DNA from 4 places in the Streptomyces sp. NPDC000404 genome. Region 2 is predicted to be linked to each of the others. Evidence: riboswitches for the same ligand, from Rfam matches in the RefSeq annotation. Region 2 holds a riboswitch; each other region holds the start of a gene.
What was found. Region 2 has a riboswitch for cobalamin ahead of ABT345_RS23990 (CoA-acylating methylmalonate-semialdehyde dehydrogenase). Riboswitches for the same ligand answer to the same signal wherever they lie in the genome.
Positions count from the first base shown of each region.

Region 1: another riboswitch for cobalamin. It lies ahead of metE (5-methyltetrahydropteroyltriglutamate--homocysteine S-methyltransferase); the one in region 2 lies ahead of ABT345_RS23990 (CoA-acylating methylmalonate-semialdehyde dehydrogenase).
Region 3: another riboswitch for cobalamin. It lies ahead of ABT345_RS02445 (SCO2321 family membrane protein); the one in region 2 lies ahead of ABT345_RS23990 (CoA-acylating methylmalonate-semialdehyde dehydrogenase).
Region 4: another riboswitch for cobalamin. It lies ahead of ABT345_RS10960 (ribonucleoside-diphosphate reductase subunit alpha); the one in region 2 lies ahead of ABT345_RS23990 (CoA-acylating methylmalonate-semialdehyde dehydrogenase).

Region 1 is NZ_JBEPDN010000015.1:84,508-92,153, forward strand. Features, by position in the region: gene thiI (tRNA uracil 4-sulfurtransferase ThiI) at 1-541, opposite strand, end outside; gene ABT345_RS27015 (nucleoside triphosphate pyrophosphohydrolase) at 944-1,270, shown strand; gene metE (5-methyltetrahydropteroyltriglutamate--homocysteine S-methyltransferase) at 1,398-3,716, opposite strand; cobalamin riboswitch at 3,884-4,096, opposite strand; gene ABT345_RS27025 (VOC family protein) at 4,331-4,699, opposite strand; gene ABT345_RS27030 (LLM class flavin-dependent oxidoreductase) at 4,993-6,096, shown strand; gene ABT345_RS27035 (FMN reductase) at 6,177-6,791, opposite strand; gene ABT345_RS27040 (SAM-dependent methyltransferase) at 6,984-7,646, opposite strand, start outside.
Region 2 is NZ_JBEPDN010000012.1:240,834-248,479, forward strand. Features, by position in the region: gene ABT345_RS23965 (SDR family NAD(P)-dependent oxidoreductase) at 1-769, opposite strand, end outside; gene ABT345_RS23970 (PPOX class F420-dependent oxidoreductase) at 1,139-1,558, shown strand; gene mmsB (3-hydroxyisobutyrate dehydrogenase) at 1,611-2,525, opposite strand; gene ABT345_RS23980 (enoyl-CoA hydratase/isomerase family protein) at 2,519-3,595, opposite strand; gene ABT345_RS23985 (acyl-CoA dehydrogenase family protein) at 3,592-4,746, opposite strand; gene ABT345_RS23990 (CoA-acylating methylmalonate-semialdehyde dehydrogenase) at 4,743-6,242, opposite strand; cobalamin riboswitch at 6,522-6,701, opposite strand; gene ABT345_RS23995 (CBS domain-containing protein) at 6,776-7,417, opposite strand; gene ABT345_RS24000 (YdcF family protein) at 7,531-7,646, opposite strand, start outside.
Region 3 is NZ_JBEPDN010000001.1:547,416-555,061, reverse strand. Features, by position in the region: gene ABT345_RS02455 (CbiQ family ECF transporter T component) at 1-1,055, opposite strand, end outside; gene ABT345_RS02450 (SCO2322 family protein) at 1,052-1,705, opposite strand; gene ABT345_RS02445 (SCO2321 family membrane protein) at 1,705-2,976, opposite strand; cobalamin riboswitch at 3,147-3,289, opposite strand; gene ABT345_RS02440 (Strvi_7410 family MBL fold metallo-hydrolase) at 3,494-4,543, opposite strand; gene ABT345_RS02435 (aldehyde dehydrogenase) at 4,969-6,420, shown strand; gene ABT345_RS02430 (ferredoxin) at 6,420-6,680, shown strand; gene ABT345_RS02425 (hypothetical protein) at 7,039-7,593, shown strand.
Region 4 is NZ_JBEPDN010000005.1:173,134-180,779, reverse strand. Features, by position in the region: gene ABT345_RS10985 (extracellular solute-binding protein) at 1-1,253, opposite strand, end outside; gene ABT345_RS10980 (GntR family transcriptional regulator) at 1,495-2,256, shown strand; gene ABT345_RS10975 (DUF3311 domain-containing protein) at 2,423-2,683, shown strand; gene mctP (monocarboxylate uptake permease MctP) at 2,680-4,347, shown strand; gene ABT345_RS10965 (Uma2 family endonuclease) at 4,424-5,011, opposite strand; cobalamin riboswitch at 5,141-5,297, shown strand; gene ABT345_RS10960 (ribonucleoside-diphosphate reductase subunit alpha) at 5,462-7,646, shown strand, end outside.

The DNA.
Region 1 (7,646 bases), on a different contig from region 2:
ACAGATAGGTCTCCCGGTGGTCGATCTCCACCGAGAGCGTGACATCGGGCGTCGTCAGATCGACGGGCAGCCCCGCCACCGCCTCCTGGATCCGCGCCCCCAGATGCACCGCCATCTGCGACGACGTCAGCGGAAACTCCTTGTCCCGCCGCCGCACCCGGACCGCGAAACTCCGCACCCGCCGCTGCGCGCCGACCGTCCGCAGCGCCGCCACGGCCGCCGCGGTCACGTCCTCCAGGGTCGACGGCGTCCGCACGGCGGGCTCGACGCAGTGGAACCCGATGACCCGCCGGGCCCGCTCCACCAGCGCCTCCAGCGGCACCTGACCGCCCACCACGGTGATGTTCTGCGCCCCCTTGATCCAGGTGGAGCCGCCGATCCCGCGCAGCGCGATCCGCAGGTTGTCGTGCAGCCGCTCGATGAACCGGCGACGGTTGCGCCCCTTGAGGAAGACCTCGCCGTGCTTGAGCAGCACACAGGAACCGCCGGCCGGAGCGGCGGGGGTGTCCCGGGGAGCGGGGACACGGGAGTTGCCGGTCATGTGTGAACCTTTCAGAAGTCCCAGTCGTCATCGGCGGTGTCCTCCACCTTGCCCCTGACACGGGACGAGCCGGAGAAGAAGTCGTGATTCTCGTCCGCACCCGGCGACCGCGCCGCCAGGCTCTCCGGACCGCCCGCCGTCCCCGCGCCGCCGCACCGGGGCGAGCGGCGTCATCCCCACGCATACGACGCCATCCGAACGAAGGAAGGCATATGCCTGGGACATACGCGGGCGGGTGTGCCCGCCGCGGCAACGGGGCTCCGGGCCGCGCGAACGGAACGGAGCGCCCGGGGCCGGGCGCGGGGTGTCGCGTTGCGGCGAACGCGGCCGGCCGGGGCACTGGGCTGCGGCGGCATGAGGAGCGGCGGTTCGGCGACCGCTCCGCGGCGACGGGTGCAGCAGGTGAACCGCTACAGCACAGCCGGCAAGTTGGTACGCGACCGGATCCCGCAGATCATCCGGGAGGACGGGGCCGAGCCGATCGTCCGGACCGCGGGCCCGGAGGAGTACCGCAGGCGACTGCGGGACAAGCTCGGCGAGGAGGTCGCCGAGTTCCTCGCGGCGGACGAGGCCGGGGCGCTGGAGGAGCTGGCGGACGTCCTGGAGGTCGTCCGCACCCTCGCCGCCGACCTCGGCGCCGGCCCCGCCCAACTGGAGAAGGTCCGCGAGGCCAAGGCGCGCGAACGGGGCGGGTTCGCCGAGCGCGTGGTGTGGGCGGGAAATCGCTGACGGTCTCGCCGGGGGACGTCCCGCAGGCCCGCCGTTACGGTGCCGCCCACGCCCCGGCCCCCCACCTGCCGTGACCCACCGGGGCCGGGACGCCTGTAGGCATCCCGGCCCCGTTGCACACCCGCGGTCAGGAGGCGGGCAGTTCGTCGCGGACGGTGCGGGCCGCCGCCACCAGGTTCTCCAGGGAGGCCCGGGTCTCGGCCCAGCCGCGGGTCTTCAGACCGCAGTCCGGGTTGACCCACAGGCGCTCGGCTGGGATGGCCCGGAGGCCGGTGCGCAGCAGGCGCGTGACCTCCTCGGTGCCCGGGACGCGCGGCGAGTGGATGTCGTACACGCCGGGGCCGGCCTCGCGCGGGTAGCCGTGGGCGGCCAGTTCGCGGGCGACCTGCATATGGGAGCGGGCCGCCTCCAGGCTGATGACGTCGGCGTCCAGATCGTCGATGGCCTGCACGATGTCGCCGAACTCGGCGTAGCACATGTGCGTATGGATCTGGGTGGCCGGGCGGACGCCGCCGGTGGCGAGGCGGAACGCCTCCGTGGCCCAGGCCAGGTACCCGGCGTGGTCGGCGGCGCGCAGCGGCAGGGTCTCACGCAGCGCCGGTTCGTCGACCTGGATCACCTGCGTACCGGCCGCCTCCAGGTCCCCGACCTCGTCCCGCAGCGCCAGCGCGACCTGGCGCGCGGTGTCGCCCAGCGGCTGGTCGTCGCGGACGAACGACCAGGCCAGCATGGTCACCGGACCGGTCAGCATCCCCTTCACGGGCCGCTCGGTGCAGGACTGCGCATACGTCGTCCAGCGCACCGTCATCGGCTCCGGACGGGAGATGTCCCCGGCCAGGATCGGCGGCCGGACGTAGCGGGTGCCGTACGACTGGACCCAGCCGCGCCGGGTGGCGAGGTAGCCGGTCAGCTGCTCGGCGAAGTACTGGACCATGTCGTTGCGCTCGGGCTCGCCGTGCACCAGGACGTCCAGACCGGCCTTCTCCTGGAAGGCCAGCACCTCGCGGATCTCGCCCCGGATCCGCTCCTCGTACCCGTCGGCGTCGATCCGCCCGGCCCGCAGATCCGCCCGCGCGGTGCGCAACTCGGTGGTCTGCGGGAACGAGCCGACGGTCGTCGTCGGCAGCAGCGGCAGCCCCAGCGCGGCGCGCTGGGCCGCGGCCCGCTCGGCGTACGGCCGGGAGCGGCGGGCGTCCGCGTCGGTGACGGCGGCGGCGCGGGCGCGGACCGCCGGGTCGTGGGTGAGCGGGGAGTTCGCCCGGGACGCCAGATCGGCCTTGTTGGCGGCGAGTTCGGCGGCGATCGCGCCGGTGCCGCGGGCCAGGCCCTTGGCGAGGGTGACGACCTCGGTGGCCTTCTGGCGGGCGAAGGCGAGCCAGCGCAGGATCTGCGGGTCGATGTCCCGTTCGGCCGCGGCGTCGAGGGGCACGTGCAGCAGGGAGCAGGAGGCCGCGACGTCGACCCGGTCGGCGAGCCCCAGCAGCGTGCCGAGCGTGGTCAGCGACGCGGTCAGGTCGTTGACCCAGACGTTGCGGCCGTCGACGACCCCGGCCACCAGCCGCTTGCCGGGCAGTCCGCCGGCGGCGGCGAGCGCGCCCAGGTTGGCGGCGGCGGACCCGGTGAAGTCCAGCGCCAGCCCGTCCACCGGCGCCTTCGCCAGCACCGGCAGCGCCTCGCCGAGCCGGTCGAAGTAGGAGGCGACGAGCAGCTTCGGCCGGTCGGTGAGCGCGCCCAGGTCACGGTAGGCGCGGGCCGCGGCGTTCAGCTCGGCGGGCGTACGGTCCGTCACCAGCGCGGGCTCGTCCAGCTGCACCCACCCGGCTCCGGCGGCCCGCAGATCGGCCAGTATCTCGGCGTAGACCGGCAGCAACCGGTCGAGCAGTGTCAGCGGATCGAAGTCCGCGGCCACCCCGGGCGCGGGCTTCGCCAGCAGCAGGTAGGTGACCGGGCCGACCAGCACCGGACGGGCCGTCAGCCCCAGCGCCAGGGCCTCCGTGAGCTCGCCCACCTGCTTGCCGGAGTCGGCGGCGAACACCGTGTCCGGCCCCAACTCGGGCACGAGATAGTGGTAGTTGGTGTCGAACCACTTGGTCATCTCCAGCGGCGCGACGTCCTGCGTACCGCGCGCCATGGCGAAGTACCCGCCGAGGAGGTCGTCGGCGACGGCCGTGCGGTGCCGCTCGGGGATCGCGCCCACCATGACGGTGGTGTCGAGGACGTGGTCGTAGTACGAGAAGTCGCCGGTCGGGACCTCGCCGATGCCGGCGTCGGCCAGCTGCCGCCAGTTGGTGCGGCGCAGACCGGCGGCGGTGGCGTGCAGCGCATCGGCGGTGACGTGGCCCTTCCAGTACCCCTCGATCGCCTTCTTCAGTTCCCGGTGCTGCCCTTGACGGGGGTAGCCGTACACGGTGGCCCGTGCTGCCGCGGCTGCGGACTCGGTGGTCACGGAGATCTCCTTCGCGAGATGAATCCCTGAGATCCCGGCGACGGGACGGAGCGCGAAGGGGTGACGAACCGGACGGAGCGGCCCCGCGCGGCACGGGCGCGGTCCTCCGCCTGATGTGTGTACGCCGACCCGCCCACGAGGTCACCGGGATGTCCGGGCACGCGGGGTGCGCACCCGGGCAGTTGGCAGGTCTTCGGACTCGCGGGCACGTCCTCGGGGAGGACACCTACTGGCCGTCGCTTCCCGGGCCCTGTGGACCCAGTGCGTATGACGGCGGTCGTTCCCGCTCACCGCTGCGGGGCAGTCCCGGATTCCCACCGGGTTCCCTCTTGCGACGCCCCGCCTGGCGGACGGGGCGAACCAGCTGCACTGATCACCCTACGGGCCGACCGGCACCGCGGTGGGGGTGCGCCCGTCATCGGGATGGTGAAGTGGAACACGCCCCTCGCGCGCATGAAACGCACGCGCGGCGGGAAGCGCGGCGTGCGTCTCCCCAAGTCCTTGGCCGCAGGAAGGGATCCTGGCGATCCAGCGACCGGTGCCGGAACACGGCGGCGGAACACGGCGGCGGCCGGCTCGCCGGGCCCCGGCAGGCGGCCCGGTCACTGCCGCCCTCACTGCCGTCCGGTGTCGATGACGCAGAAGATGTTGCCGTCCGGATCGGCGAGCACCAGGAAATCGGCGTCGTCCGGGTAGAGATCCCAGTCGACGCGCCGGGCACCCAGGGACACCAGCCGTTCGACCTCGGCGGCCTGGTCGGCGGCGTCCCCGGCGTACAGGTCCAGATGGATCCGCGGATGCTCCTGGACCGGCGTCCCGCTGCGGCCGAGCGCCACCTGCACCCCGTGCCCGGCGGCCGGTACGAGGACCGCCCAGTCGTCCTCGATCTCCTCGCGCGGGACGTAGCCCAGCGCCGCGCCCCAGAACGCCGCGGCCCGCCGCACGTCCGAGACCCCCAGTACCACGGAACCCACAGTCAGCATGGTCCGAGTCTGCCGCACCGCACGGCGCGCGGGGCGGAAACGGGGCAGCGGGCGGGACGCGGCCGCCGGGCCCGGAACGCACGGTGCGCCCCGTCCGCCCCGCTCCGGAATGCCGCCGGATGGGTGGCGTGGCACCCTGGCTGTGGCGTGGGCCCGGTGACACGGCGGCCGGCAGCGGCCGGGCCGGGGCCGGTACCGCTCCGGTCCCGGAGACCGGGGTGGCCGGCCGTTCCGCAGCACCGGGGCGGCAGCCCGGCCGCGCCCCGAGCACGCAACCGAACGAGGCGGTCACCATGGAGTTCGGCATCTTCACCGTCGGCGATGTGACGGCCGACCCCACCACCGGCCGTACGCCGAGCGAGCACGAGCGGATCAAGGCCACGCTCGCCATCGCGGCGAAGGCCGAGGAGGTCGGTCTGGACGTGTTCGCCACCGGCGAGCACCACAATCCGCCGTTCGTGCCGTCGTCGCCCACCACCCTCCTCGGGTACCTGGCGGCGCGTACCGAACGGATCGAGCTGTCCACCTCCACCACGCTGATCACCACCAACGACCCCGTGAAGATCGCCGAGGACTTCGCCTACCTGCAGCATCTCGCCGACGGCCGCGTCGACCTGATGCTGGGCCGCGGCAACACCGGCCCGGTCTACCCGTGGTTCGGCCAGGACATCCGCCAGGGCATCCCGCTCGCCATCGAGAACTACGCGCTGCTGCACCGGCTCTGGCGGGAGGACGTGGTCGACTGGGAGGGCAAGTTCCGCAGCCCGCTCCAGGGCTTCACGGCCACCCCGCGGCCGCTGGACGGCGTGCCCCCGTTCGTCTGGCACGGCTCGATCCGCTCCCCGGAGATCGCCGAACAGGCCGCGTACTACGGCGACGGCTTCTTCCACAACAACATCTTCTGGCCCATGTCCCACACCCGGCGCATGATCCGCCTCTACCGGCAGCGCTTCACCCATCACGGCCACGGCGCCCCCGACCAGGCCATCGTCGGCCTCGGCGGTCAGGCGTTCATCCGGCCCAACTCCCAGGACGCGGTCCGTGAGTTCCGCCCGTACTTCGACAACGCACCCGTCTACGGGCACGGGCCGTCCCTGGAGGAGTTCACCGAGCAGACGCCGCTGACCGTCGGCTCACCGCAGCAGGTGATCGAGCGGACCCTCGGCTTCCGCGACGCCGTCGGCGACTACCAGCGGCAGCTGTTCCTGATGGACCACGCCGGACTGCCGCTGAAGACCGTCCTGGAACAGCTCGATCTGCTCGGCGGCGAGGTCGTCCCCGTCCTCCGCAAGGAGTTCGCGGCCCTCCGCCCGGCCGGCGTCCCCGCCGCCGCACCGCGCCACCCGGCCGTCGCCGCCCGGGAGGCGGGATCCGGCGTCGATCCGGAGGCCACCTAGCGCGGACGGACCGGCCACGCAGACGGACCGGCCGCCCGCAGCACGCGGGCGGCCGGTCCGTGGTCCGTGCGGCCGCGAGGTCAGGAGGCCGCTCCGCCGCCCAGCATCTGCTCCATCGGGACGACGTCCTCGAACTCGTCGTGCCGCACCCGCGCCCCGCAGCCCTGGACCAGCCGGGCGTAGTCCGCCGCCGCGGCCTTGACCCGGTCCTGCAGCGCCGCTCCCTGCTGGGCGCCGAAATCGCTGGTCGCGGCGTAGACGCCCCGGGGCGAGACGACGGCGTGCAGATAGGAGAACATCGGCCGCATCGCGTGCTCCAGCACCAGCGAGTGCCGTTCCGTCCCGCCGGTGGCGGCCATGAGCACCGGCATGTCGGCGAGCGTCCCCTCCGGCAGCACGTCGAAGAAGGACTTGAAGAGTCCGCTGAACGAGGCGTTGAAGGCGGGCGTCACCGCGATCACCCCGTCGGCCCGCTCCACCGTCTCGAACGCCTCCTCCAGCGGGCCGGTGGGGAATCCGGACAGCATCGCGTCCGTGATGGCCCGGCCCAGCGGCCGCAGCTCCACGAACGACGACTCGACGTCCTGCCCCCGGTCCTCCAGCTCCGTGCGTACCGCGGCTTCCAGCCGGTCGGCGAGCAGCCGGGTCGAGGACGGCTCCCGCAGGCCCCCGCTGATGATCGCCAGATTCGTCATCGCGTCACGATCCTCCGTCTCGGGCGGCGTCGCACCGTGCCCGCGACGCAGCACGCGGACCGCGCACGGACGGTACGCGCTCCGCGCCGTCCGGCGCCGTTTCCCTTCAGGCTACGGTTCGCCGCCGCACCCGGCAGGTCCGCGGCCACCGGCCCGGCGGCGCGTACGCCCACCGGGCCGGGCCTTTCGCGGTCAGCGGCCGTCCGGGGTCCGCTGCAGGACCAGCGTGAGGAAGCCCCAGGTGTCCCGGTAGACGCGCAGCCACTCGGAGCGGCGCAGGTGCGCGGTGGCGAGCACCTCGGCGCTGTCGGGGTCGTCCGGGTGGTCCAGCGCCCAGGCGGCCAGCGTGCCCCAGCAGGCCCATTCGTAGGCGTCCAGCTCCTGGCGGGAGCTGATGTGTCCGTCCACGGGCGTCCAGCCGTCGGCGACGACACGGTCCAAGGTGGTCGCGAGGTCGGCGAAGTCCCCGAGCATCTCGACGGCCTCCGAGGACGGTGTGCGCTCCCAGAAGCCGTCACCGATCACCACCCGGCCGCCGGGGGCGAGATGCTCGCGCGCCGCGGCCAGGGTGGGCAGCAGCCCGCCGAAGGCATGCGCCGCCCCGACGCTCAGCACCAGGTCGAACGGCTCGGCGGAGGCGAACTCCGCGGCCGGCCCGTGGTGGAGCGTGAGCCGCTCCGCGACGCCCCGCTCCCGCGCCCCCTGCCGCGCCTGCGCCAGCGAACCCTCGGCGAGGTCCACTCCGGTGGCCGACGCCTGCGGCCGCGCCTCCAGGGCCCGCAGCAGCCACTCCCCGCTCCCGCACCCGAGGTCGAGCACCCGCTCGTCCCCGCGCCGCAGGCCCTTGGCCAGCAG
Region 2 (7,646 bases):
CCGGGGTGAGGACGATCCGCGGGCGGCGGCGCCGCATCCCGGCGACGATCCGGTCCGCGGCCCGTTCGGCGTCCACGGACAGCAGCGGCAGCCCGGCCAGCGCCGAGAACCAGGCGTACTCCCGCCGCCGGTCGCCGCCGAAGTACGCCCGCACATGCGCACCGGTCCGCACCGGCCCCGGATGGACGGCGGTGACGGTGACGCCGTGCGCCGCCTCCTCGGCGCGCAGCCCCGCCGCGAGGGCGCCGACGGCCGATCCGGCGCAGGCGCGGGGCACCAGATGCGGTGTGGGCACCGGCGCGCCCACCGACCCGATCAGCCCGAGGCGGCCGCCGACGGGGCTGCGCCGCAGGTGGGGCAGGGCGGCGAGGGCGGTGTGCAGGGCGCCGGTGAAGACGGCGTCCAGGGCCCGGCGGAAGCCGTCGGGGCCGAGCGCCGCGGCCGGGCCGACCTGGAGGAGGCCGGCGTGGGCGACGACGATGTCGATGCCGCCCTCGTCCTCGGCGATCTCCGCGAACCGGTCGCCGACCGCCGCCGCGTCCCGGACGTCGCAGACCACCCCGCGCACCGGGCCCCCGGCGCTCCGTCCGGCGAGCCGGACCGCCCGGTCGAGTTCGGCGGCGTCCGGGGCGAGCAGCACCACCCGGCAGCCGTGCTGCGCGAAGCGGCGGCCGAGGAGGAGGCCCAGGCCCCGGGAGCCGCCGGTGACGACGGCGGTGAGGCCGCCGATGTCCGGTGCGGCGGTCAGCGCGTCGCGGGCTCTGGTCATGGCGCACCTTCCGTGGCGCCGTCGCGTCCTCCGGGCGGCGCACGGCCGCGCGGCGGCGGCGGGCGGGGTGGGAGCGGGGATTTCCGGGACCACGGTACGTCGGCGGGGGCCGCGGCGCGCGGTGGGCGGGCGCGGGCGGCGGGGCCCGGTTCCGGGTCCGTTCACGGGAGCGGCCGCCGCCCGATGGCGGTGCGGGCGGGGAGCGGACAGCATGTGCCGGGAGCGGGCCGGTGCCGTGCCGAGGCGCCGGGCCCGGCGGCCGGTGCCTGCCCGGCGTCATGTCGTGCCCTTGGAGGAACCCGACGCCGGGCCCGGCGCCCGCCGCCTGCCCGTTCCTCGTCCACCGGCCCCGACCGTGAGGTGTGCCCCATGTCGAAGCCTCCGCTGCCCGAGGCGGCGATCGCCGTGCTGGCGAAGGCCAACCCCGCCGTCATCGCGACCCTGCGGCCGGACGGCCAGCCCGTCTCCACGGCCACCTGGTACCTCTGGGACGGCGGCCGGGTCATGGTCAACATGGACGAGGGCCGCCGGCGGCTGACGCATCTGCGGGCCGATCCGCGGGTGACGCTCACCGTGCTCGACGAGGGCAACTGGTACACCCATCTCAGCCTCATCGGCCGCGTCGCCGAGCTGCGCCCGGACGAGGACCTGGCCGATATCGACCGGCTGTCCCACCACTACCTCGGCACCCCGTACCCGCGGCGGGACCGGGCCCGGGTCACCGGCTGGATCGAGATCGAGCGGTGGCACGGCTGGGGCACCCTCAAGGACAGCGCGCAGGCCGGTTGACCGGGGCCCGCAGCGGGCGCGGGCCCCGGATCCCGGTCTCACCGCGCGGCGGTCAGGGCGTGCCCTCCGCCGCGGCCCGCGGGGCGCCGGAGCGTTCCCGGACGGCCGTCACGATGGCGGAGAAGTCGCGGTCCGCTCCCCCGCCGGCGCCGAACTCCGCGTACAGCCGGGCCGCCTGGAGGCCGAGCCGGGCGTCGACCCCGCCGGCGCGGGCGGCGTCGGCGGCCAGGCCCAGGTCCTTCGCCATGAGGGCGGCGGCGAAGCCCGGGCGGTAGCCGCGGTTGGCCGGGCTGGCCGGGACGGGGCCGGGGACCGGGCAGTTGGCGGTCAGCGCCCAGCACCGGCCGGACGCGGCGGCGGCGACGTCGTAGAGCGCCTGGTGGGACAGGCCCAGGCGCTCGCCGAGGACGAACGCCTCGCTGACCGCGATCATCGAGATGCCGAGGATCATGTTGTTGCAGATCTTCGCGGCCACTCCGGCGCCCGCGCCGCCGCAGTGGACCGCCTTCCGCCCCATGGCGGCGAGGAGCGGTTCCGCCTCGGCGAACTCGTCCGCGCCGCCGCCCGCCATGAAGGTGAGGGTGGCCGCCTCGGCGCCCGCCACCCCGCCGGAGACGGGTGCGTCCAGCGCCCGGTGGCCCGCGTCGGTGGCCGCCCGGTGGACGAGGCGGGCGTCGGCGACGTCGATGGTGGAGCAGTCGACGAAGAGGGTGCCCGGCGCGGCGGCGGCGAGCAGGCCCTCGTCCCGGTGGAGGGCGAGGACGTGGCGGCCCGTGGGGAGCATGGTGACGACCGCGTCGGCGGCGGCCACGGCGTCCGGTGCCGAGGCGGCGGTCTCGACGCCGGCGGCCGCCGCCAGCGCCCGGTCCGACAGGTCGTAGCCGCGTACCCGGTGACCTGCGCGGACGAGGTTGGCGGCCATCGGGCCGCCCATGTGGCCGAGACCGATGAAGGCGATGTTCACCACGGGACCTCCTGGGGTGCGGCGCCGGTGGCCAGGCGCAGCGGCCGGCCGGCGGGCGGGGCGAAGAAGCGCGCCACGTCGTCGTCGGTCACCTCGGCGAGGGAGGCGGGCGACCAGCGGGGCGTGCGGTCCTTGTCGATCACCTGGGCGCGGATGCCCTCGGCCAGGTCGGGGGCGGACAGCGCGGCGCAGGAGACGCGGTACTCCTGCTCCAGCACCGCCTCCAGCGGGCCGAGCCCCGGTGCCCCGCGCAGGGCGGCGAGGGTGACCTTCAGCGAGGTGGGCGAGGCGGCGAGGAGGGCTGCGGCCGCCTCCTGCGCGGCGGGCCGGCCGCTGCCGAGCAGCCTGTCGACGATCTCCTCGACCGTGTCCGCCGCGAAGGCGTGGTCGATCCATGCGCGGTGCGCGTCGAGGCGGCCGGGCGGGGCCTCGCCGACGAAGTCCGCGAGGACGTCGTGGACGTCGCGGCCGGCCAGGGCGGTGAGCAGGTCCGGCAGCCGGCCGGCCGGGACGAAGTGGTCGGCCAGGCCGCAGCGCAGCGCGTCCCCGGCGCCGACCGGCTGCCCGGTCAGCGCGAGGTAGGTGCCCAACTCGCCGGGCGCCAGCGCCAGCAGATGGGTGCCGCCGACGTCGGGGACGAAGCCGATGCCGGTCTCCGGCATGGCCAGCCGGGTCCGCTCGGTGACGATGCGGACAGTGCCGTGCGCGGAGACGCCGACGCCGCCGCCCATCACGATGCCGTCCATGAACGCCACGTACGGCTTGGGGTAGCGGGCGATGCGGGCGTTGAGCCGGTACTCGTCGCGCCAGAAGGCGGCCGAGGCCGCGCCGCCGCCCGCGCGGATGTCGTCGTGGACGGCGCGGATGTCGCCGCCCGCGCACAGCCCGCGCGCGCCCGCGCCGGTGAGGACGACGGTCCGTACGGCGGGGTCGTGCTCCCAGGCGTCGAGCGTCTCGGCGATGCGGCGGACCATGGGGTGGGTGAGGGCGTTGAGGGCCCGGGGGCGGTTGAGGGTGAGGCGGCCGGTGCGGCCCGTCACCTCGGTCAGGACCGGGTCGTCGGATGCGGTCACCGGGCGACCTCCGTCAGGCCGCGGGCCACGACGATCCGCATGATCTCGTTGCTCCCTTCCAGGATCTGGTGGACGCGGAGGTCCCGGACGATCTTCTCGATGCCGTACGCGCTCAGATAGCCGTAGCCGCCGTGGAGTTGCAGGGCCCGGTCGGCGACGGCGTAGCCGGTGTCGGTGGCGAACCGCTTGGCCATCGCGCACAGCTGCGGCGCCTGCGGGTCGCCGGCGTCCAGGGCGTCGGCGGCCTGCCGCACCAGGGCGCGGGCGGCGGCGAGTTCGGTCGCCATGTCGGCGAGGCGGAAGCGGAGCGCCTGGGCGTCGAGCAGCGGGGCGCCGAACGCCTCCCGGTCGGCGAGGTGGGCCAGGCTGCGGTGGAGGGCGCTGCGGCCGCCGCCGAGCGAGCAGGCGGCGATGCCGAGGCGGCCGCCGTTCAGGCCCGTCATGGCGATGCGGAAGCCGTCGCCCTCGGCGCCGAGCATCCGGTCGGCGGGGATGCGGACGCCGTCGAGGACCACCTGCCGGGTGGGCTGCGCGTTCCAGCCCATCTTCTGCTCGTCGGGCCCGAACGACAGCCCCGGGTCGTCGCGTTCGACGACGAAGGCGGAGATGCCGCGCGGCCCCTCGCCGCCGGTGCGGGCCATCACGACGTAGACCCGGGAAGCGCCCGCGCCGGAGATGAACTGCTTGACGCCGGTGAGGACGTAGTGGTCGCCGTCGCGGACGGCGCGGGTGCGCAGCGCGGCGGCGTCGGAGCCGGCGCCCGGTTCGGTCAGGCAGTAGCTGCCGAGCGCCGCCATGGTGCACAGGTCCGGCAGCCAGCGGGCGCGCTGGGCGTCGTCGCCGTAGTGGTCGACCATCCAGGCGACCATGTTGTGGATGGAGAGGTAGCCGGCGATGGAGGGGCAGCCGGTGGCCAGCACCTCCAGGACGACGACGCCGTCGGCGCGGGTCAGCCCGGAGCCGCCGTGGTCCTCGCGGACGTGGATGCCGCCGAGGCCCAGTGCGGCGGCCTTGCGCAGGACGTCGACGGGGAAGTGCTTGTCGCGGTCCCAGGCGACGGCGTGCGGGGTGAGGTGTTCCTCGGTGAAGTCGAGGGTGACCTCGGCGAGGGCGAGTTGGTCCTTGGTGAGGGTGGTGGTCATCGCCCTCATCCCATCGTCGGCAGGGTGAAGCTCGCGCCTTCCTTGACCCCGGAGGGCCAGCGCGAGGTGACGGTCTTGGTGCGGGTGCAGAAGCGGATCGCGTCGGGCCCGTGCTGGTTCAGGTCGCCGAAGCCGGACCGCTTCCAGCCGCCGAAGGTGTGGTAGGCGACGGGCACCGGGATCGGGACGTTGACGCCGACCATGCCGGTGTCGACGCGGCGGGTGAAGTCGCGGGCGGTGTCGCCGTCGCGGGTGAAGAGCGAGACGCCGTTGCCGTACGGGTGCGCGCTGGGCAGCCGCAGCGCCTCCTCGTAGTCGGCGGCGCGCACCACGCTCAGGACCGGGCCGAAGATCTCCTCGCGGTAGATCCGCATGGCGGGGCTGACCCGGTCGAAGAGGGAGGCGCCCGCGAAGAAGCCGTTCTCGTGGCCGGGGAGGGTGAAACCGCGGCCGTCGACGACGAGTTCGGCGCCCTCGTTGACGCCGATGTCGACGTAGCGGCGCACCCGGTCGACGGCGTCGCGGCCGATCATCGGGCCGAAGTCGGCGTCCGGGTCGTCCCAGGTGCCGATGCGCAGCCGGCTCATGCGTTCCTTGAGGCGGGCGACGAGGCGGTCGGCGGTCTCCTCGCCCACGGGGACGGCGACGGAGACGGCCATGCAGCGCTCGCCCGCGGAGCCGAATCCGGCGCCGATCAGCGCCTCGACGGCCTGGTCGAGGTCGGCGTCGGGCATCACGATCAGGTGGTTCTTGGCGCCGCCGAAGCACTGGGCGCGCTTGCCGTGGCGGGCGGCGGTGGCGTAGACGCCGGCGGCGATCGCGGTGGAGCCGACGAAGCCGACGGCCTGGACGCGCGGATCGGCGAGGAGGATGCCGGCCGCCTCCTCGCCGCCGTTGACGACGTTCAGCACGCCGGGCGGCAGTCCGGCCTCCAGGAAGAGTTCGGCGAGCCGCAGCGGGACGGACGGATCGCGTTCGGAGGGTTTGAGGACCACGGCGTTGCCGCAGGCCAGGGCGGGTGCGGCCTGCCAGAGCGGGATCATCGCGGGGAAGTTGAACGGGGTGATGCCGGCGATGACGCCGAGCGGGCGGCGCAGCGAGTGCACGTCGATGCCGCGCCCGGCGTTGTCGGTGAACTCGCCCTTGAGCAGATGCGGGATGCCGGCGGCGAACTCCACGGCCTCCAGGCCGCGTTGGAGGTCGCCGTGGGCGTCCGCGACGGTCTTGCCGTGCTCGCAGGAGAGCAGCCGGGCGAGCCGTTCGCGTTCACCGTCGACGAGTTGGAGGAATTTCAGCAGCACCCGGGCGCGCCGCTGCGGGTTCCACTCGCCCCACTCCGGCTGGGCCGCGGCGGCGTCGCCGATCGCCCGCTCGGTGTCGGCCCGCCCGGCGAGCGGGACGCGCGCCTGGACCTGGCCGGTGTTGGGGTCGTGGACGTCGGCGAAGAGCCCCGAGGTGCCCGGGGCGGGGGCGCCGCCGATGAAGTGCGTCAGTTCACGGATCATGGGATGCCTGCTCTCGTCAGGTGCGATCCGGGGAGGGCGCGGCGGGCCGGGGCGCACCCGGTGGGGTGCGGGCAGGGTCCGCCGCGGAACACGATGGCCGGGGGCCGTCGCGGGCCGGGGGCGTGGCCGGGGCGTCGTCGCACGGGGTGCGGTCGCCCCGGGCGCCGTCACGGGCGCCGCGAAGAGGCCCTTCGGGCGGACGCCGCCGCTCGCCGCGCGGGGTCACCTGGGTCGTGGGTACGGACCGGTGCCATGCGTGTCTGCTCCATCCTCGTGGACAACACGGAACACCCCGCGGCCGGTATCCTGACTCCCGGATCTGCGCGCGCCCTTGGCCTTCCCGACGGTGCTTCCACCGTCAGTGGCCATCTCTCGCCGAAGGGCGTACTCCCCGGTCACAGTGGCGGGACCGCGCCGGATTCACACCGGCTTCCCTGCACCGCGGGCCTTGGCCCCGAACATATAGTTGGACGTCCTAGTAAGTCCACCCCACCCGCCGGGCCGTTGCCATCGGCGGATGGGGACCTCGCAGGTCAGACCGGCTCCGGCGGCTCCACCGGCTCCCGGCCGCGGAGCGCGGCGCGGTCGTCCGTCTCGTAGGTGAGGCGGTTGACCACCTCGACCACCCCGTCGACGCTCTCGCACAGCCGCACCGCGACGACCACCAGGCTGCGGCGCGCGAGGGTGCCGCTGAGCGTCACCGTGCCGTCCGAGACCTCCACGGTGACGGCGGACGGCGGGACGCCGAGCGTGCGGGTCAGCACGTCCTCCAGGATCTCCTCCTGGATCGCGCGGTCGCGCCGCAGGAAGAGCTGGACGAGGTCGCCGCGGCTGAGCACGCCGATGAGCAGCCCCTCGTCGTCGACCACCGGCAGCCGCTTGACGCCCTTCTCCGCCATCACCCGGGCCGCCCGGATCGCGCTCCACCGCGGGCGCGCCACGACGGCGGGGCTGGTCATGAGCGAGTCGGCGGTGTTCGACGGCGTCCGCTCGATGTGCCGCCGCAGCAGATCGGCCTCGGAGACGACGCCGAGCGTCCGCCCGGCCTCGTCCACCACCGGCACGGCGCTGATGTCGTACTCGTCCAGCAGCCGCGCGATCTCGCCGAACGCCGTGCCGGGTTGCACGGCGACGGCGCCGGGCGTCATCAGATCGGCGACACTACGGTGCCTCATCGCGTTCCCGTCCCTCCCGATATCCACCCCAACGGGATATCTGCGCTCCATTGTCGCGCGTCCCTGGGCGCCGCTCTCCGGCGCCTTCGGACCGGGCCCGGGCGCCGGGCGTCTCAGCCGGCGGTCGCGACGAAGGCCACCAGGGCGATCAGCGCGGCGCAGACGCCGAGGTTGACCACCTTGTGCTCCCAGAACACCGCGACGAACTCGCGGAGCGTGGCGCTCGGCC
Region 3 (7,646 bases), on a different contig from region 2:
GCCGGGAGCAGCCCGACGAGGACGGAGAGCGCCGGCCACAGCGGCAGCCGCGGCGCGGTCAGCGGCACCGCCGGCGGGTGTAGCGCCTCGGGCGCGTAGCCGCCCGCCGCGATCAGCAGCGCCGCCACCGCCACGCCCGCGCCCGCCACCAGCCAGGCCCGTACGCCCCACCGCTCGGGCCGGTACCGGGTCCGCACCGCGCGGCGGCCGCCCAGCCACAGCCCGGCCAGCGCCGCCACCAGCCCCGCGAGCAGCAGCGGCAGCCCGAGGCCCGCGCCCGCCTGCGCCAGCAGACCGTACGTCCCGGCGCACACGCCCAGCAGACCGCCGAGCGTCAGCGCCGCCGTGATCCGCCGCACCGCGCGCGGCACCTCGGCGCGGCGCCCGTAACCGCGCGCGTCCATCGCCCCGGCCAGCGCCACCGAACGCTCCAACGCGCCCTCCAGCACCGGCAGCCCCACCTGGAGCAGCGCCGCGAACCCGCGGTCCGGGCGGCCGCGCAGCCGCCGCGCCGCCCGCAGCCGCCGCACATCGGCGACCAGATGCGGCGCGAACGTCATCGCCACCACCACCGCCACACCAGCCTCGTACAGCGCCCCCGGCAGCGACTTCAGCAGCCGCGCCGGGCTCGCCAGGGCGTTCGCGGCGCCCACGCAGATCAGCAAGGTGGCCAGCTTCAGCCCGTCGTAGAGCGCGAAGACCAGGCCCTCGGCGGTGACCTTGCCGCCGACCCGGACGCCCTGCGCCCAGTCGGGCAGCGGCAACTCCGGCAGCGTCACCAGCGTGTGCGTCCCGGGGATCGGCGACCCCAGCAGGAACGCGAAGACCAGCCGGATGCCCAGCACCAGCAGCCCCAGCTTCACGAACGCGCCGTACGACCGGGCCCACGGCGCATCCGTCCGGCGCGCCGCCACCACATACCCGGCCACCGCGATCAGCAGCCCCAGCAGCAGCGGATTGGTCGTCCGCGACGCCGCCGCGGCCAGCCCCAGCGCCCACAGCCACCAGGCGCCCGCGTGCAGCGCCGTGCTCCGGGTGGCCCGCGGCGCCCTCATCCGCGACGGCGACGGGCCTGCCACACCGCCGCCGCCCCCAGCACCACGACCACCGCGCCGCCACCGATCAGCCCGGCCGACGGTCCGCCGTCGCCGTCCGCCGCGGCCGACGGCCGCCCCGACGCCTTCGGCTCCGCGGCGCCCGCACCGCTCACCTGCTCCGCGCAGCCCGCCTCCGGATACCCGGCGACCCCGCACAGCATCCCCTGCGCGTCGTACCGCAGCGGCTTCACCACCGCGGCCAGCGCCTCAGCGGCCGACGCGTCCTCGGGCACCCGCGCACACGCGGTCCGCTCCGCCGGCGGCCGCTCACCGTCCGGCGCGTCCGCCGCCGACCCGAAGTCGACGACCACGCCGACCCGCTTCGTCCCGGACTTCTCGGGCGTACCGGAGCACAGCTTCCCGAAATCGGCCGCGGCCCGCGGCCGGTCCACCGCCGAGGACTCCGCGCTCACCGTGAACCGGAACCCGGCCACCGCACCGTCCGCGGGCCGCAGCGTCGCCGGGCCCTGCGTCGCGTACGCCCACTTCCCGGCCGCGCCGTCCCAGAACGACCAGTACCGGTACTCCTGCGCCTGCGCCGGGCCCGCGACCGACACCGATATCGCCCCGGCCAGCGCCAGCGCACCGGCCCACCGCGCACCCCGCATCACTTGCCGCGCTTCCGTCGGCCGCTCATCAGGAACCCGATGCCCGCGCCCGCGGCGAGCCCCACCGGCACCAGCCACCAGGCGCTGATCGACCCGGTGCCCTTCTCCTCCGGCACCGGCTTCCGCGCGCCCTGAGACGGCTTCGGGCCGGTCGCGTTCAACGCCGCCACCAGGTCCGTACCGCCGAAGTCCCGCGGATCGGCGCCCGCGGCGTGCGCCGCGAGCACCAGCTGCGCATACGCCGCCGGACCGGCCGGCTTCGCCCACGCCGGGCCGTTCCTCTCCAGCCACGCCAGCGGCTTGGCCGCCGCCGCGCCGTGCCCGCCGGCGGCCAGCGCCACCACCGCGTCCGCGGTGTTCCCGACGTCCGGCTGCGGCTTCGCGCCCGGCATCGCCGACATCAGATGCTGCCCGTTGGCGTCCATCTCCTTCACCAGGTACGCGCTCGCCCCCGAAGCGGCCTGCTTCAGCGCGGCGGCATCCGCCCCGGACGGCTCCTTCTTCCCGTCGCCGCACTCCGGCGCGGCCACCGGCGTGTCCGCGTCCTTGCCCGCCGCCGGGACGACGAAGCCCTTGCCGAGCGCACCGGTCGCCGCGGCGGCCGAGGCGTCCGCGTTGGCCGCGGCGCCCTTGAGCTGGAAGGTGAACGCACCCCGCTCGGCGGGCTTCGCGGCGCACCCGAGCCGGAACGTCAGCAGCCCCTCGTACGGCGTGTGGCCCTTCGGCGACTTGACCTTCGCCGGGTCCTGGCCCGCCGCGGTGAGCGCGCCGATGACCACCGCGGTGGAGTTGGCGTCGCTCGGCGACCCCGGCATCGACGGCCAGCCGCCGTCGTCGTTCTGCACCGACGTCAGCCAGCGCACCGCCTTCTCCACCGTCGCGCCGTGCCCGCCGAGCGCCGCCAGCGCCTGCACCGCCGCGCCCGTCTGGTTGGTGTCCCGCATCGTCGAGGCGCCGCACGCCTTCGACGCATCGGCGCGGTACGCGGTGAACGCGCCGTCGGCGCACTGCTGACCGGTCAGCCAGTCCACGGCCCCGGCGGCGGGCGTGACCTGCACGGTGTGCTGGGCGAGCAGCGCCAGCGACTGCCGCCACACGCCGTCGTACTGCGGGTCGCCGGAGCCGTACAGGCCCGCGGGCAGCTTCCCGGGGGACGGCGCCGGGGCGGCGGACGCGGCGGGCGCGGTCGCCGCCAGCGGTACGAGCGCCGCGGCGCACACCACGGCGGCGCGGCGCAGCAGCGCGGCGCGGGAAGGGGCCAGGGGGGCCATCGTCGGTGCCTCTCAGTCGGATCGCTCGGGGCGTCGCGGGGTGGGTGGCCACGCTCGGCCGTCCACCTGCGCGGGCGGCCGGGGCCGTGCGCGAGGGCACCGGGCTCAGCTCCGTATACCTCGACGGTGCCGCCGTCCGTCCGGCCGCGGCATGCGGCCCGCCGGCGGCGGGAGCCTGTCGTGCCCACTCGGGTGTTCCGGCTCGGACGGGGCGCGCACATGCGCACGTCCGCCCTGACGGTTGCGGGTCAGCGCCGGATTTTCACCGGCTTCCCCCGATCGGGCACGCATGGAGTTGTCCGCACATTTTAGCGGCCACCCCACCGAAGCGACCGGGGACGGGGCAGCGGCCACCGCCTCCCGGGGGACGGCGGGGCCCGGCGCCCGGCCGCGCACGACCGCCACCGGGGCGCGGCGGACACCGCCGTACGGCGGCGAACGGGCCCGCCGCCACCGGAGCGGGGCGGCCACCGCCGTCCCCGGTGGCCGCCCCGCCGTGTCGTACGCGCCGTACGCCTCACACCGCCCGGTACGTCACCGGATTCGACCCCGGCACCGCCGCCGCCCGGCCCAGCACCATCAGCCGCCGCAGATGCGCCTCGGCCTCCGCCACCGCGATGGTCCGCGAGGCGTACGGGATCCGCTCCCACGGGCGGTTCCACTCCATCGCCACCGTCAGCTGCCACAGCGTCAACGGCTCCGCCAGCAGCCGCACCAGCCCGCCGAGCCGCGCCTCGTGGTGCGCGAGCAGCGCCCGGGCGCGGCCCGCCGCATCGGTGAACGGATGCTGATGGGCGGGCAGCACCTCCGCCGGGTCGAGCCGCGCGACCCGCTCCAGCGACGCGAGGTAGTCGCCCAGCGGATCGGCCGGCGCCTCGTCCGGCCCCTCGTACACCCCGATGTGCGGGCTGATCCCCGGCAGCAGATGATCACCGGAGAACAGCCGCCCGAACCCGGCGCCCACCTCGTCGCCGCGCGCCCCCGGCGCCCGTCCCGGATGCGCCTCCTCCAGATGCAGACAGACATGGCCGGGCGTGTGGCCCGGCGTCCAGACGGCGCGCAGCCGGCGACCGGGCAGATCCAGCAGTTCGCCCGGGGCGATGTGCCGGTCCGGCACCGCCGCCCGCTGCCCGGGCAGTTCCCCGCCGCGCGCTGTCCGCAACGGCGCGAGGTGCTCCTCGGGTGCCCCGGCGGCGGCCAGCCGCGCGGCCAGCTGCGCCCGCCACGCGGCGGGCCGGGCCTGCCGGGTGCGCCGGACGACCTCGGCGTCCGCCGCGTGCATCGCGATCCACGCACCGGACGCCTCCCGCACCGCGGCGGACAGCCCGTGGTGGTCGGGGTGGTGGTGGGTGAGCAGCACGCCGTGGATGTCGGCGACGGCGAAGCCGCAGGCGGTGATCCCGGCGGTCAGCGCGTCCCAGGAGGCGGGGTCGTCCCAGCCGGTGTCGATGAGCACCGGCCCGCGGCCGGTCTCCAGCAGATGGACGAGGGTGTGGCCGAGCGGATTGCCGGGGAGCGGCACGGAGATGCTCCACACCCCGCCCCGGTGGTCGGTCACCTGCGTCATCCCGGTCCCCTCTCGGTGTGCCGCCCGTCGGGTTCGCGCCGTCCGCATGCACCGGACCACCGCCGTGGGCCGGGACGCCACGTCACTATAACTAGAACGAGTTTCAACGGAGTTCCGCTCGGGGAGGCGATGTCGGTGCAGGCCCCGCCGCCGGTTCCCGGGGCCCTGTGGACTCCTGCTCCGGCAGGTGGTATCAGTTCAACGACCCATAACTGACGCGCCGTCAGAACCAGCCGAGTGACGCTCCATCGACATCCCTTCGGCACCCATTCGGTGCCCCTTCGGCACGGCTCCGGTGCCGCCCCGCCCACCCCGGCGGACGGCCCGGGACGGCGCGCCCCACACGCTCGACGCGCAGGCAGTTGACGGAAGTTACCGCCCGACCCGGACACCCGGCGGGCGGCCGACCGCGGGAGGCGGCAGCCATGAGCGACCTCGTCGAACACGGCAAGCTCTACATAGGCGGTGCGCTCGTCGACCCCGCCGGACCCGACACCCTCGACGTGATCTCCCCGCACACCGAACAACTCATCGGCCGCGTCCCGCACGCCACCCGCACCGACGTCGACCGCGCCGTCACCGCCGCCCGCGCCTCCTTCGACTCCGGCGTCTGGGCCGACGCCCCGCTGGACGAACGGATCGCGGTCATCACCCGCATCAAGGACGCCTTCGCCGTCCGCAGCGAGGAGATCGCCAAGGTCATCAGCGCCGAGAACGGCACCCCCTACACCTCCGGCGTGATGGTCCAGGCGCTCGCCGCGATGCTGGTCTGGGACGCCGCACTCACCGTCGCCCGCGACTTCCCCTTCGAGGAACGCCGCACCGGCATCCTCGGCCCGCTGATCGTCCGCCGCGAGCCCGCCGGCGTCGTCGCCGCGGTCGTCCCCTGGAACGTCCCGCAGTTCACCGCCGCCGCCAAACTCGCCCCCGCCCTCCTCGCCGGCTGCTCCGTCGTCCTCAAGGTCTCGCCCGAGACCCCGCTCGACGCGTACCTCCTCGCCGACATCGCGACGGAGGCGGGCCTGCCGCCGGGCGTCCTGTCGATCCTCCCCGCCGACCGCGAGGTCAGCGAATACCTGGTCGGACACCCCGGCGTCGACAAGGTGTCGTTCACCGGCTCCGTCGCCGCCGGCAAACGCGTCATGGAGGTCGCCGCCCGCAACCTCACCCGCGTCACCCTGGAACTGGGCGGCAAGTCCGCCGCGGTGATCCTGCCCGACGCCGACCTCGACACGGCGGTCGCCGGGATCACCCCGTTCGCCTGGATGATCAACGGCCAGGCGTGCGTCGCCCAGACCCGCATCCTCGCCCCGCGCTCCCGCTACGACGAGATCGCCGAGCGGTTCGCCGCCGCCGCGAACGCCCTGACCGTCGGCGACCCCCTCGACCCCGCCACCGAACTGGGCCCCCTCGTCGCCCGCCGCCAGCAGCAACGCTCCCTCGACTACATCGCCCTCGGCCGCCAGGAGGGCGCCAAGCTCCTCGCCGGCGGCGGCATCCCGGCCGACCGGCCCACCGGCTGGTACGTCGAACCCACCCTCTTCGGCGACGTCACCCCCGCCATGCGCATCGCCCGCGAGGAAATCTTCGGCCCGGTGATCTGCCTGCTCCCGTACGAGGACGAGGCGGAGGCGGTGCGTATCGCCAACGACTCGGAGTACGGCCTGTCCGGCTCCGTGTGGACCGCCGACACCGACCACGGCGTCGACCTCGCCCGCCGCGTCCGCACCGGCACGTACTCCGTGAACACCTTCAGCATCGACATGCTCGGCCCGTTCGGCGGCTACAAGAACTCCGGCATCGGCCGCGAATTCGGCCCCGAGGGCTTCGGCGAATACCTGGAGCACAAGATGATCCACCTCCCGGCAGGTGCGTGATGGGCGACCGCTGGCAGGTCGACGTCGACCGCGGCGTCTGCATCGGCTCCGGCCTGTGCGCCGCCACCGCCCCCGGCCACTTCCGCCTCGACAGCGCCCGCCAGTCCCATCCGTCGGCGCCGGAGACGGACGCGGCCGAGCCCGTTCTGGCGGCGGCCGAGGGCTGCCCGGTGGAGGCGATCGCCATCACGCTGGCGAGCAGCGGAGAAGCGGTCTTTCCACCGGGGGAGGGAGAGGTGGAGGGAGAGGGGGAGGGGTAGGCGGAGGCGGGGGAGGCCAGGGCGCGGGGGTGTTCAGACGGGGTGTGAGGCGTCGGGGCGGGCGCGCGGCCCGAGGGCGTGGAAGGGGTAAGTCCGCCGCGGCTGCGGGTAGTTGGCCCGCAAGGGGGCCTCCCGACCCTTACGGGATCTTCCCTACGGGCCCCCGCCACCGCCCCCACCCCCGACCCCCACCCCGTAGCCCCCTCCCACCAGACGTCAGCGGAGCGTTACCGGTACGTCGGTGAAGCATCAGCGGCGGTCGGCAGTCTTGTTCTCAGAAGCCGGAACACCCCTCGCAGAGAACGGGAAGAACGTGTCGCACCCCACCCGCCGCTACGCTCGTAAGGCCGCTGCCGCCATGGTGATCACGATCGCCGCATTCGGGCTCACCGCCTGCCAGGACGGCGGCACCGACACCTCGTCCTCGTCCTCCGCGGTGTCCCCCGCGGGCAGCGCCAAGTCCTCCGAGAACAAGGCCCCCCAGGGCTCCGCCGGCGGCGCGGCGGCCGACACCCCCAACAAGTCCGGCGTGAAGTGCACGGACCAGATCAACTACGCGGGCGACCCGCGGTCCAACGCCGAGATCAACTCCATCGGCGAGCGGACCGGCCACTGCCCGGCGCCGGAGAAGGGCACCAAGCCGGTGGGCACGCCCAAGAAGCCGGGCACGAAGTGCACCGACCAGATCAACTACGCCGGCGACCCGCGCTCCAACGCCGAGATCAACTCGATCGGCGAGCGGAGCGGCCAGTGCCCGGCGCCGGAGAAGAAGAGCGCCGAGCCGGCGGGTACGCCGAAGAAGCCGGGCGTGAAGTGCACGGACCAGATCGACTACGCGGGCGACCCGCGCCCCAACGCCGAGATCAACTCCGTCGGCGAGGAGAGCGGTTACTGCCCGCCGATCCAGAAGTGAGCAGGTAGCACGCGCCACGGGGCGGGGGATACGCACCGCACACAGGGCCCGAC
Region 4 (7,646 bases), on a different contig from region 2:
CGCTTGTTGATCTCCGGCTCGACGGCCTTGGCGGCGTCGTCGGCGGTCTTACCGTTCAGCACGGCGGTCATGTAGTTCTTGATCGGGTTCGGGACGTTCTCGACGGCCGCCCACTCCGGGATGAGCGGGGTGGTGCCGCCGGACTTCGCGGCCGCGGGGGCCGCCGCCTCGGCCGCCGGGTTGCCCTTCGTGGCGCTCGCCAGGTCGGGGGACTTGGGGCTCCAGCCGACCTCCTTGACCATCTGCGCGTCGTTCTTCTTCGACAGCGCGATCTTGAGGAACTCCTTGGCGAGGTCCTGCTTGGTGCTGCCGCCGGCGACCGCGAGGTTGGAGCCGCCGAGGAAGACGCCCTCGGGCTTGTCGGCGGTCTCACCGGGGATGGTGAAGAAGCCGATGTCGTCCTTGATGTCCGGGTTGGCCTTGATCGCGGTGGCCGCCTCGTAGCCCATGGCGATGATGGCGCCGGTCTTGCCCTTGGCGAAGACCTCGGCCTGCTGCGGCGTCGCCTCGTCCTTGTTCTTGGGGGCGTCGCTGAAGGACTGGTAGGTCTTGTAGATGTCCATCGCCTTGGCGACCTTGGGGTCGGCGAGGTTGGAGACCCACTTGCCGCCGCTCTTCTTGACGAGGTCGGCGCCGGTGCCGATGGTCAGGCCGTCGAAGAAGTACCAGTTCTGGCCGGGCAGGTAGAGCGGTTCGGCGTCGGTCTTCTTGCCGATGGTGTCGAACGCCTTGAAGAGTTCGGTGCGCGTCGTGGGGAGGTCCTTGATCCCGGCCTTCGCCCAGATCTTCTTGTTGTACATCACGACGCGGTTGCCGGCGTACCACGGGAGGGCGTACTGCTTCCCGTCGGCCATCGCCGCCTTGTTGAAGGAGTCGCTCCAGTCGGCGCCGATCTGCTTCTTGAGGTCACCGAGTTCGAGCAGGGCGCCGGCCTTGGCGTAGGCGGCGGTCTGGGTGTTGCCGATCTCGACGACGTCGGGCGGGCTGTCCTCGGACAGCGCGGTGGTCAGCTTCTGCTGGATGCCTTCCCACTGCTGGACCTTGAAGTCGACGGTGGCGCCGGTCTTCTTCTCGAATTCCTTGGAGACCTGGGCCGTCCACTGTGACGGGTTGGAACCCGACATCACCCACACGGTCAGCTTCTGGCCCTTGAAGCCGTCCGCGCCGTTCCCGCTGCCGTCGCTGGACCCACAGGCAGCGACACTCATCAGCATTCCCGCGACCGCGGTCGCTGCTATGAGTCCACGCTTCATTGCGCTCTCCCCTAGAGGCCGGGTGTGGTCTTTAATGGTTTAGACCAGTGCCCGCAGCTTGGCCTAGACCTTTTGGGGTGTCAAGGGTGTATAAGAGTCGCTGTCGGCTCCGTTACCGGACCGACATCTGCCGGGTGCGGGCCCGCGGAAGGGCCCGGCGACCACGCCCGTGCCACGATGTGAGGCGCAAGGTACGGAGGAGCCGGTGACGGCAGCACGACAGAGGGCGGAAGGGCGGGTCATGCAGACCGACGGGGGCAGCGCGGAGAACGGCACCACGGCCACACGCAGCGCCCGCGTACCCAAGTATTACCGTCTCAAAAGGCACTTGCTGGAGATCACCGAAACCCTGCCGCCGGGCACGCCGGTGCCGCCGGAGCGGGCGCTGGCCGCGGAGTTCGACACCTCCCGCACCACGGTCCGCCAGGCCCTCCAGGAGCTGGTGGTCGAGGGCCGGCTGGAGCGCATCCAGGGCAAGGGCACCTTCGTCGCCAAGCCGAAGGTCTCCCAGGCGCTGCAACTGACCTCCTACACCGAGGACATGCGCGCCCAGGGGCTGGAGCCCACCTCGCAGCTGCTGGACATCGGCTACGTCACCGCCGACGACCGGCTGGCCGAACTGCTGGACATCGCCGCCGGCGGCCGGGTGCTGCGCATCGAGCGGCTGCGGCTGGCCAGCGGCGAGCCGATGGCCATCGAGATCACCCATCTGTCCGCCAAGCGCTTCCCGGCGCTGCGCCGCAACCTCGTCAAGTACACCTCGCTCTACACCGCGTTGGCCGAGGTCTACGACGTGCGGCCGGCCGAGGCGGAGGAGACCATCGAGACCTCGCTGGCCACCCCGCGCGAGGCGGGGCTGCTGGGCGCGGACGTCGGGCTGCCGATGCTGATGCTCTCCCGCCATTCGCGTGACGCCGAGGGCCGTCCGGTCGAGTGGGTCCGCTCGGTCTACCGCGGCGACCGCTACAAGTTCGTGGCCCGGCTGAGCCGTCCGGTGGAGTGACACGCCCGGCGCGTCGCACGGGCGCGCGGCGGCCTCCCACGCGCCCTCAAGGGCCGCTCCGATGGCCGCCGTTGCCGTACCGATATGCGGACACCTAGTGACGGCTGACGCGAACCTGCCATAGATTTCCAGCCCATCGCAGGAGATCGTCAGGGACGGAGCGGCCATGCCGGAGCACGACGGAACACCCCCTTCCAGACAGGTCGTCACACCGACGCGCGTGGTGGCCGGACTCTGCCTGATCGCCCCCTTCGTGGCGATGCTCTGGGTGGGCTCGTACGCGAAGATCGAGCCGACGCTCATCGGCATCCCGTTCTTCTACTGGTACCAGATGCTGTGGGTGCTGATCTCCACGGCGCTGACGATGGTCGCGTACAAGCTGGTCCAGCGGGAGAACCGCGCACGTAAGGGCGGTGCGGCCAAGTGACGCTCCCCTCCTCCGCGCTCGCCGCGGCCGGCGCCGAGGGCGTCAACGGCGTCGCCCTCACCGTCTTCGTCCTCTTCTTCATCGCCGTCACCGTCATGGGCTTCCTCGCGGCCCGCTGGCGCAAGGCCGAGCAGTCCGCCAACCTCGACGAATGGGGGCTGGGCGGCCGCAGCTTCGGCACCTGGGTGACGTGGTTCCTGCTCGGCGGCGACCTCTACACCGCGTACACCTTCGTGGCCGTCCCCGCCGCGATCTACGCGGCGGGCGCCTCCGGCTTCTTCGCGGTGCCGTACACGATCCTCGTGTACCCGCTGATCTTCACCTTCCTGCCCCGCCTCTGGTCCGTCTCACACAAGCACGGCTACGTCACCACCTCCGACTTCGTGCGCGGACGCTTCGGTTCGAAGGGCCTGTCGCTGGCCGTCGCGCTGACCGGCATCCTGGCGACGATGCCGTACATCGCCCTCCAACTCGTCGGAATCCAGGCGGTCCTGGACGTGATGGGCGTCGGTGGCGGCGAGGACACCAACTGGTTCGTCAAGGACCTGCCGCTGCTGATCGCCTTCGCGGTGCTCGCCGCGTACACCTACTCCTCCGGCCTGCGCGCCCCGGCGCTGATCGCGTTCGTCAAGGACGGGCTGATCTACCTGGTCATCGCCGTCGCGATCGTCTACATCCCGATCAAGCTCGGCGGGTTCGACGCGATCTTCCACGCGGCGGGCAAGGCGTTCGCCGAACCGGGCCCGACCGGCAAACCCCGCGGTGAGCTGGCCAGCGGCCCCAACAGTCAGTGGGCGTACGCCACGTTGGCGCTCGGCTCGGCGCTCGCGCTGTTCATGTATCCGCACTCGATCACCGCGACGCTCTCCTCCCGCAGCCGCAACGTGATCCGCCGCAACACCACGATCCTGCCGCTGTACTCGCTGATGCTGGGCTTCCTCGCGCTGCTCGGCTTCATGGCGATCAAGGCGGGCACCGAGACCCACGGCAACGCCCAACTCGCCATCCCGCAGCTCTTCGAGGACATGTTCCCGAGCTGGTTCACCGGCGTGGCGTTCGCCGCGATCGGCATCGGCGCGCTGGTGCCCGCCGCGATCATGTCCATCGCCGCGGCCAACCTCTTCACCCGCAACGTCTACAAGGACTTCGTCAAACCCGGCGCCACGCCCGAGCAGGAGCACAAGGTCGCGAAGCTGGTGTCGCTGCTGGTGAAGGTCGGTGCGCTGGTCTTCGTCCTGAGCATGGACAAGACCGTGGCGATCAACTTCCAGCTGCTGGGCGGCATCTGGATCCTGCAGACCATGCCGTCGCTGGTCGGCGGCCTGTTCACCCGCTGGTTCCACCGCTGGGCGCTGCTGGCCGGCTGGGCGGTCGGCATGGTCTACGGCACGCTCGCCGCCTACGGCGTGGCGAGCCCGACGCAGGCCCACTTCGGCGGCTCCAGCGCGGAGATCCCCGGCATCGGCCAGATCGGCTACATCGGCCTGACCGCGTTCGTCCTCAACGTCGTGGTGACGGTCGTCCTCACCGTCGTCCTGCGCGCCCTCAAGGCCCCCGAGGGCACCGACGAGACCAGCCCCGGCGACTACACCGCGGACGTCGGCGACGCAGGCGTCACCCCGGACCTCCCGCCCGCCACGGCGGACGTCCCGGCGGGCCGCTGAGCCCCGGACACGCCGCTTCCGCCGCAGGCCGCCGCATCCCTTTGGGGGTGCGGCGGCCTGTTGCTTCGAGCCGGGGTCAGCTCACCCAGTCCTTGAGCGGCTCGGTCTCCAGCGTGATGTTCACCGGGTCCGGCAGCTGGAGCGGCTTGCCGAACGGGACGGTGTGGGCGTCCTCGTAACGGGAGCCGTCCGGCTCGCTGAAGAGGGTCACCTCGCAGGTCTCCCGGTCGATCAGCAGGCAGAGCGGGATCCCGGACTCCGCGTAGGCGCGCGGCTTCTCCACCCGGTCGCGGCGGTCGGTGTCCCCGTCGTGGGAGGTGACCTCGACGACCATCAGCACGGGGTCGGGATCGGCCCACTCGCCCTGCCCGACGAACGCGTCACTGGCCGCGAGGGAACCGTCCGGGCGCGCTCGCCCACTGCGGTACGTCTCGACTTTGAGGCCCTGGTCGGGGTTGAGCCACAGCTCGGGCCGGTGCTGCATGCAGATGCGCGTCAGCCACTGGATGATCCGCCCGTGGTCCCCGTCCGGCACGGCCTTGCTCCTGATCTTCCCGTTGATGAGTTCCAACCGCGCGCCTTCTTCCGCCCGGTCGATTATCCGGGCGGCTTCCTCGAAGTAATCGGTGAGCGTGCCGTGCGGCCGGTCGATGAGCGCGGTCACGGGAGCCTCCTCGTGCGTCGCCAAGCCCTGCAGGGACTGCGGTACCGACGATATCCGAGACCGCTGACAGTCACCGCCCGCCGCCACACCGCACTAGATATGGGGGTGCGCTCAAGACCCCACCACCACATGTATGCTCGTCCTCGCTGTCGCCGCAGGGGAATCCGGTGTGAGTCCGGAACTGTCCCGCAACGGTGTACGAGAGCGCAGATATCCCATGATGTCGACCGGCCCGGCCGGTGTGCGCCCCGTGAGTCCGAAGACCTGCCGATGGTACGTCCGCGCCGCCTTGGCCGGACGTCGAGATGTCCGGGCCCCGAGGGATGGGCCGGTGGACGCCGCGCGGGTCGCCGCGCGCCCGCGCACCCCGAGTGCCGCCGGGCGCCGCCGCCTGCCGCGGCCGTCCGTCGCGCCTCCCTCCGGCCCCCGCCGAGTGAGGGAGAGCACCACGTGACCACCGCGCCACCGCAGTCCGCGACCGACGCCGAGGCCGCAGCGCTTGAGACGGCCACGTTCCCCGCCGGCGTCCCCGGCCAGGATCCGCCCGGCACCGCCCTGCTGCGCACCCTGACCGAGCTGACCGCCGACCTGACCGCCACCGACCCGGGCAAGGTCGCCGCCGCCGCGCTCCGCGGCCGCCACCCCGGCTCCGACGAGGCCGGGCTGCGGGAGCTGGCGATCGACGCCGCCGCCGGGCTGATCGGCGACGAGCCGCAGTACTCCAAGCTCGCCGCGCGCCTGCTGACCCTCGCCATCGCCGAGGAGGCCGCGGCCGAGGGCGCCGTCTCGTTCTCCGCGTCGGTCGCAACAGGCCACCGCGAGGGCCTGATCGCCGACTCCACCGCCGCGTTCGTCGCCACCCACGCCGCCGAGCTGGACGCCCTCGTCACCCGGGCGCTGGCCGACGGCGCCGACGACCGCTTCGGCTACTTCGGGCTGCGCACCGTCCACTCCCGCTACCTGCTGCGCCACCCCACCACCCGGCAGGTCATCGAGACCCCGCAGCACTTCCTGCTCCGGGTCGCCTGCGGGCTGGCCGAGGACGACTCGGCGCGGGCGCTGGCCGACGTCGCCGAGCTGTACCGCCTGACCAGCTCGCTGTCGTACCTGCCCTCCTCCCCCACCCTCTTCAACTCCGGCACCCGCCATCCGCAGATGTCGTCCTGCTATCTGCTGGACTCGCCGCTGGACGAGCTGGACTCGATCTACGACCGCTACCACCAGGTCGCCCGGCTCTCCAAGCACGCCGGCGGCATCGGCCTCTCGTACTCCCGTATCCGGGCCCGCGGTTCGCTGATCCGCGGCACCAACGGGCACTCCAACGGCATCGTGCCGTTCCTGCGGACGCTCGACGCCTCCGTCGCGGCGGTCAACCAGGGCGGCCGGCGCAAGGGCGCCGCCTGCGTCTACCTGGAGACCTGGCACGCGGACATCGAGGAGTTCCTGGAGCTGCGCGACAACACCGGCGAGGAGGCGCGGCGCACCCACAACCTCAACATCGCGCACTGGATCCCCGACGAGTTCATGCGCCGCGTCGAGGCCGACGCCGACTGGTCGCTGTTCTCCCCCTCGGACGCGCCGGAGCTGGTCGACCTGTGGGGCGAGGAGTTCGACGCCGCGTACCGCAGGGCGGAGGCCGAGGGCCGCGCCACCAAGCAGGTCCCGGCGCGGGTGCTGTACTCCCGGATGATGCGGACGCTGGCGCAGACCGGCAACGGCTGGATGACCTTCAAGGACCACGCCAACCGCACCGCCAACCAGACCGCCGAGCCCGGCAGGGTCGTCCACTCCTCCAACCTCTGCACCGAGATCCTGGAGGTCACCGACGACGGCGAGACCGCGGTCTGCAACCTCGGCTCCGTCAACCTCGCCGCCCACCTCGGCGATGTGGCGGCCGGCTGGGAGCACGCGATGGACTGGGAGCGCCTCGACGCCACCGTCCGCACCGCCGTGACCTTCCTCGACCGCGTGGTGGACATCAACTTCTACCCGACCGAGCAGGCGGCGGCCTCCAACTCCCGCTGGCGTCCGGTGGGTCTGGGCCTGATGGGCCTCCAGGACGTCTTCTTCCGGCTGCGGCTGCCGTTCGACTCGCCCGAGGCGCGCGCGCTGTCCACCCGGATCTCCGAGCGGATCATGCTCGCCGCGTACGAGGCGTCCGCGGACCTCGCCGAGCGGCACGGCCCGCACCAGGCGTGGCCGGCGACCCGTACCGCCCGCGGCGTGCTCCACCCCGACCACTACCCGGACGCCGAACCGCTCTGGGCGGACCGCTGGGCCGCGCTGCGCGCCCGCGTCGCCGCGACCGGTATGCGCAACTCGCTGCTGCTGGCGATCGCCCCGACCGCGACGATCGCCTCCATCGCGGGCGTCTACGAATGCATCGAGCCGCAGGTCTCCAACCTCTTCAAGCGCGAGACCCTGTCGGGCGAGTTCCTCCAGGTCAACGCGTACCTGATCGAGGAGCTGAAGGCGCTGGGGCTGTGGGACGCCCGCACCCGGGACGCGCTGCGCGACGCCAACGGCTCGGTCCAGGACGTCGCGTGGATCCCCGAGGAGACCCGTGCGCTGTACCGCACCGCCTGGGAGATCCCGCAGCGCGCCCTGATCGACATGGCCGCGGCCCGTACGCCGT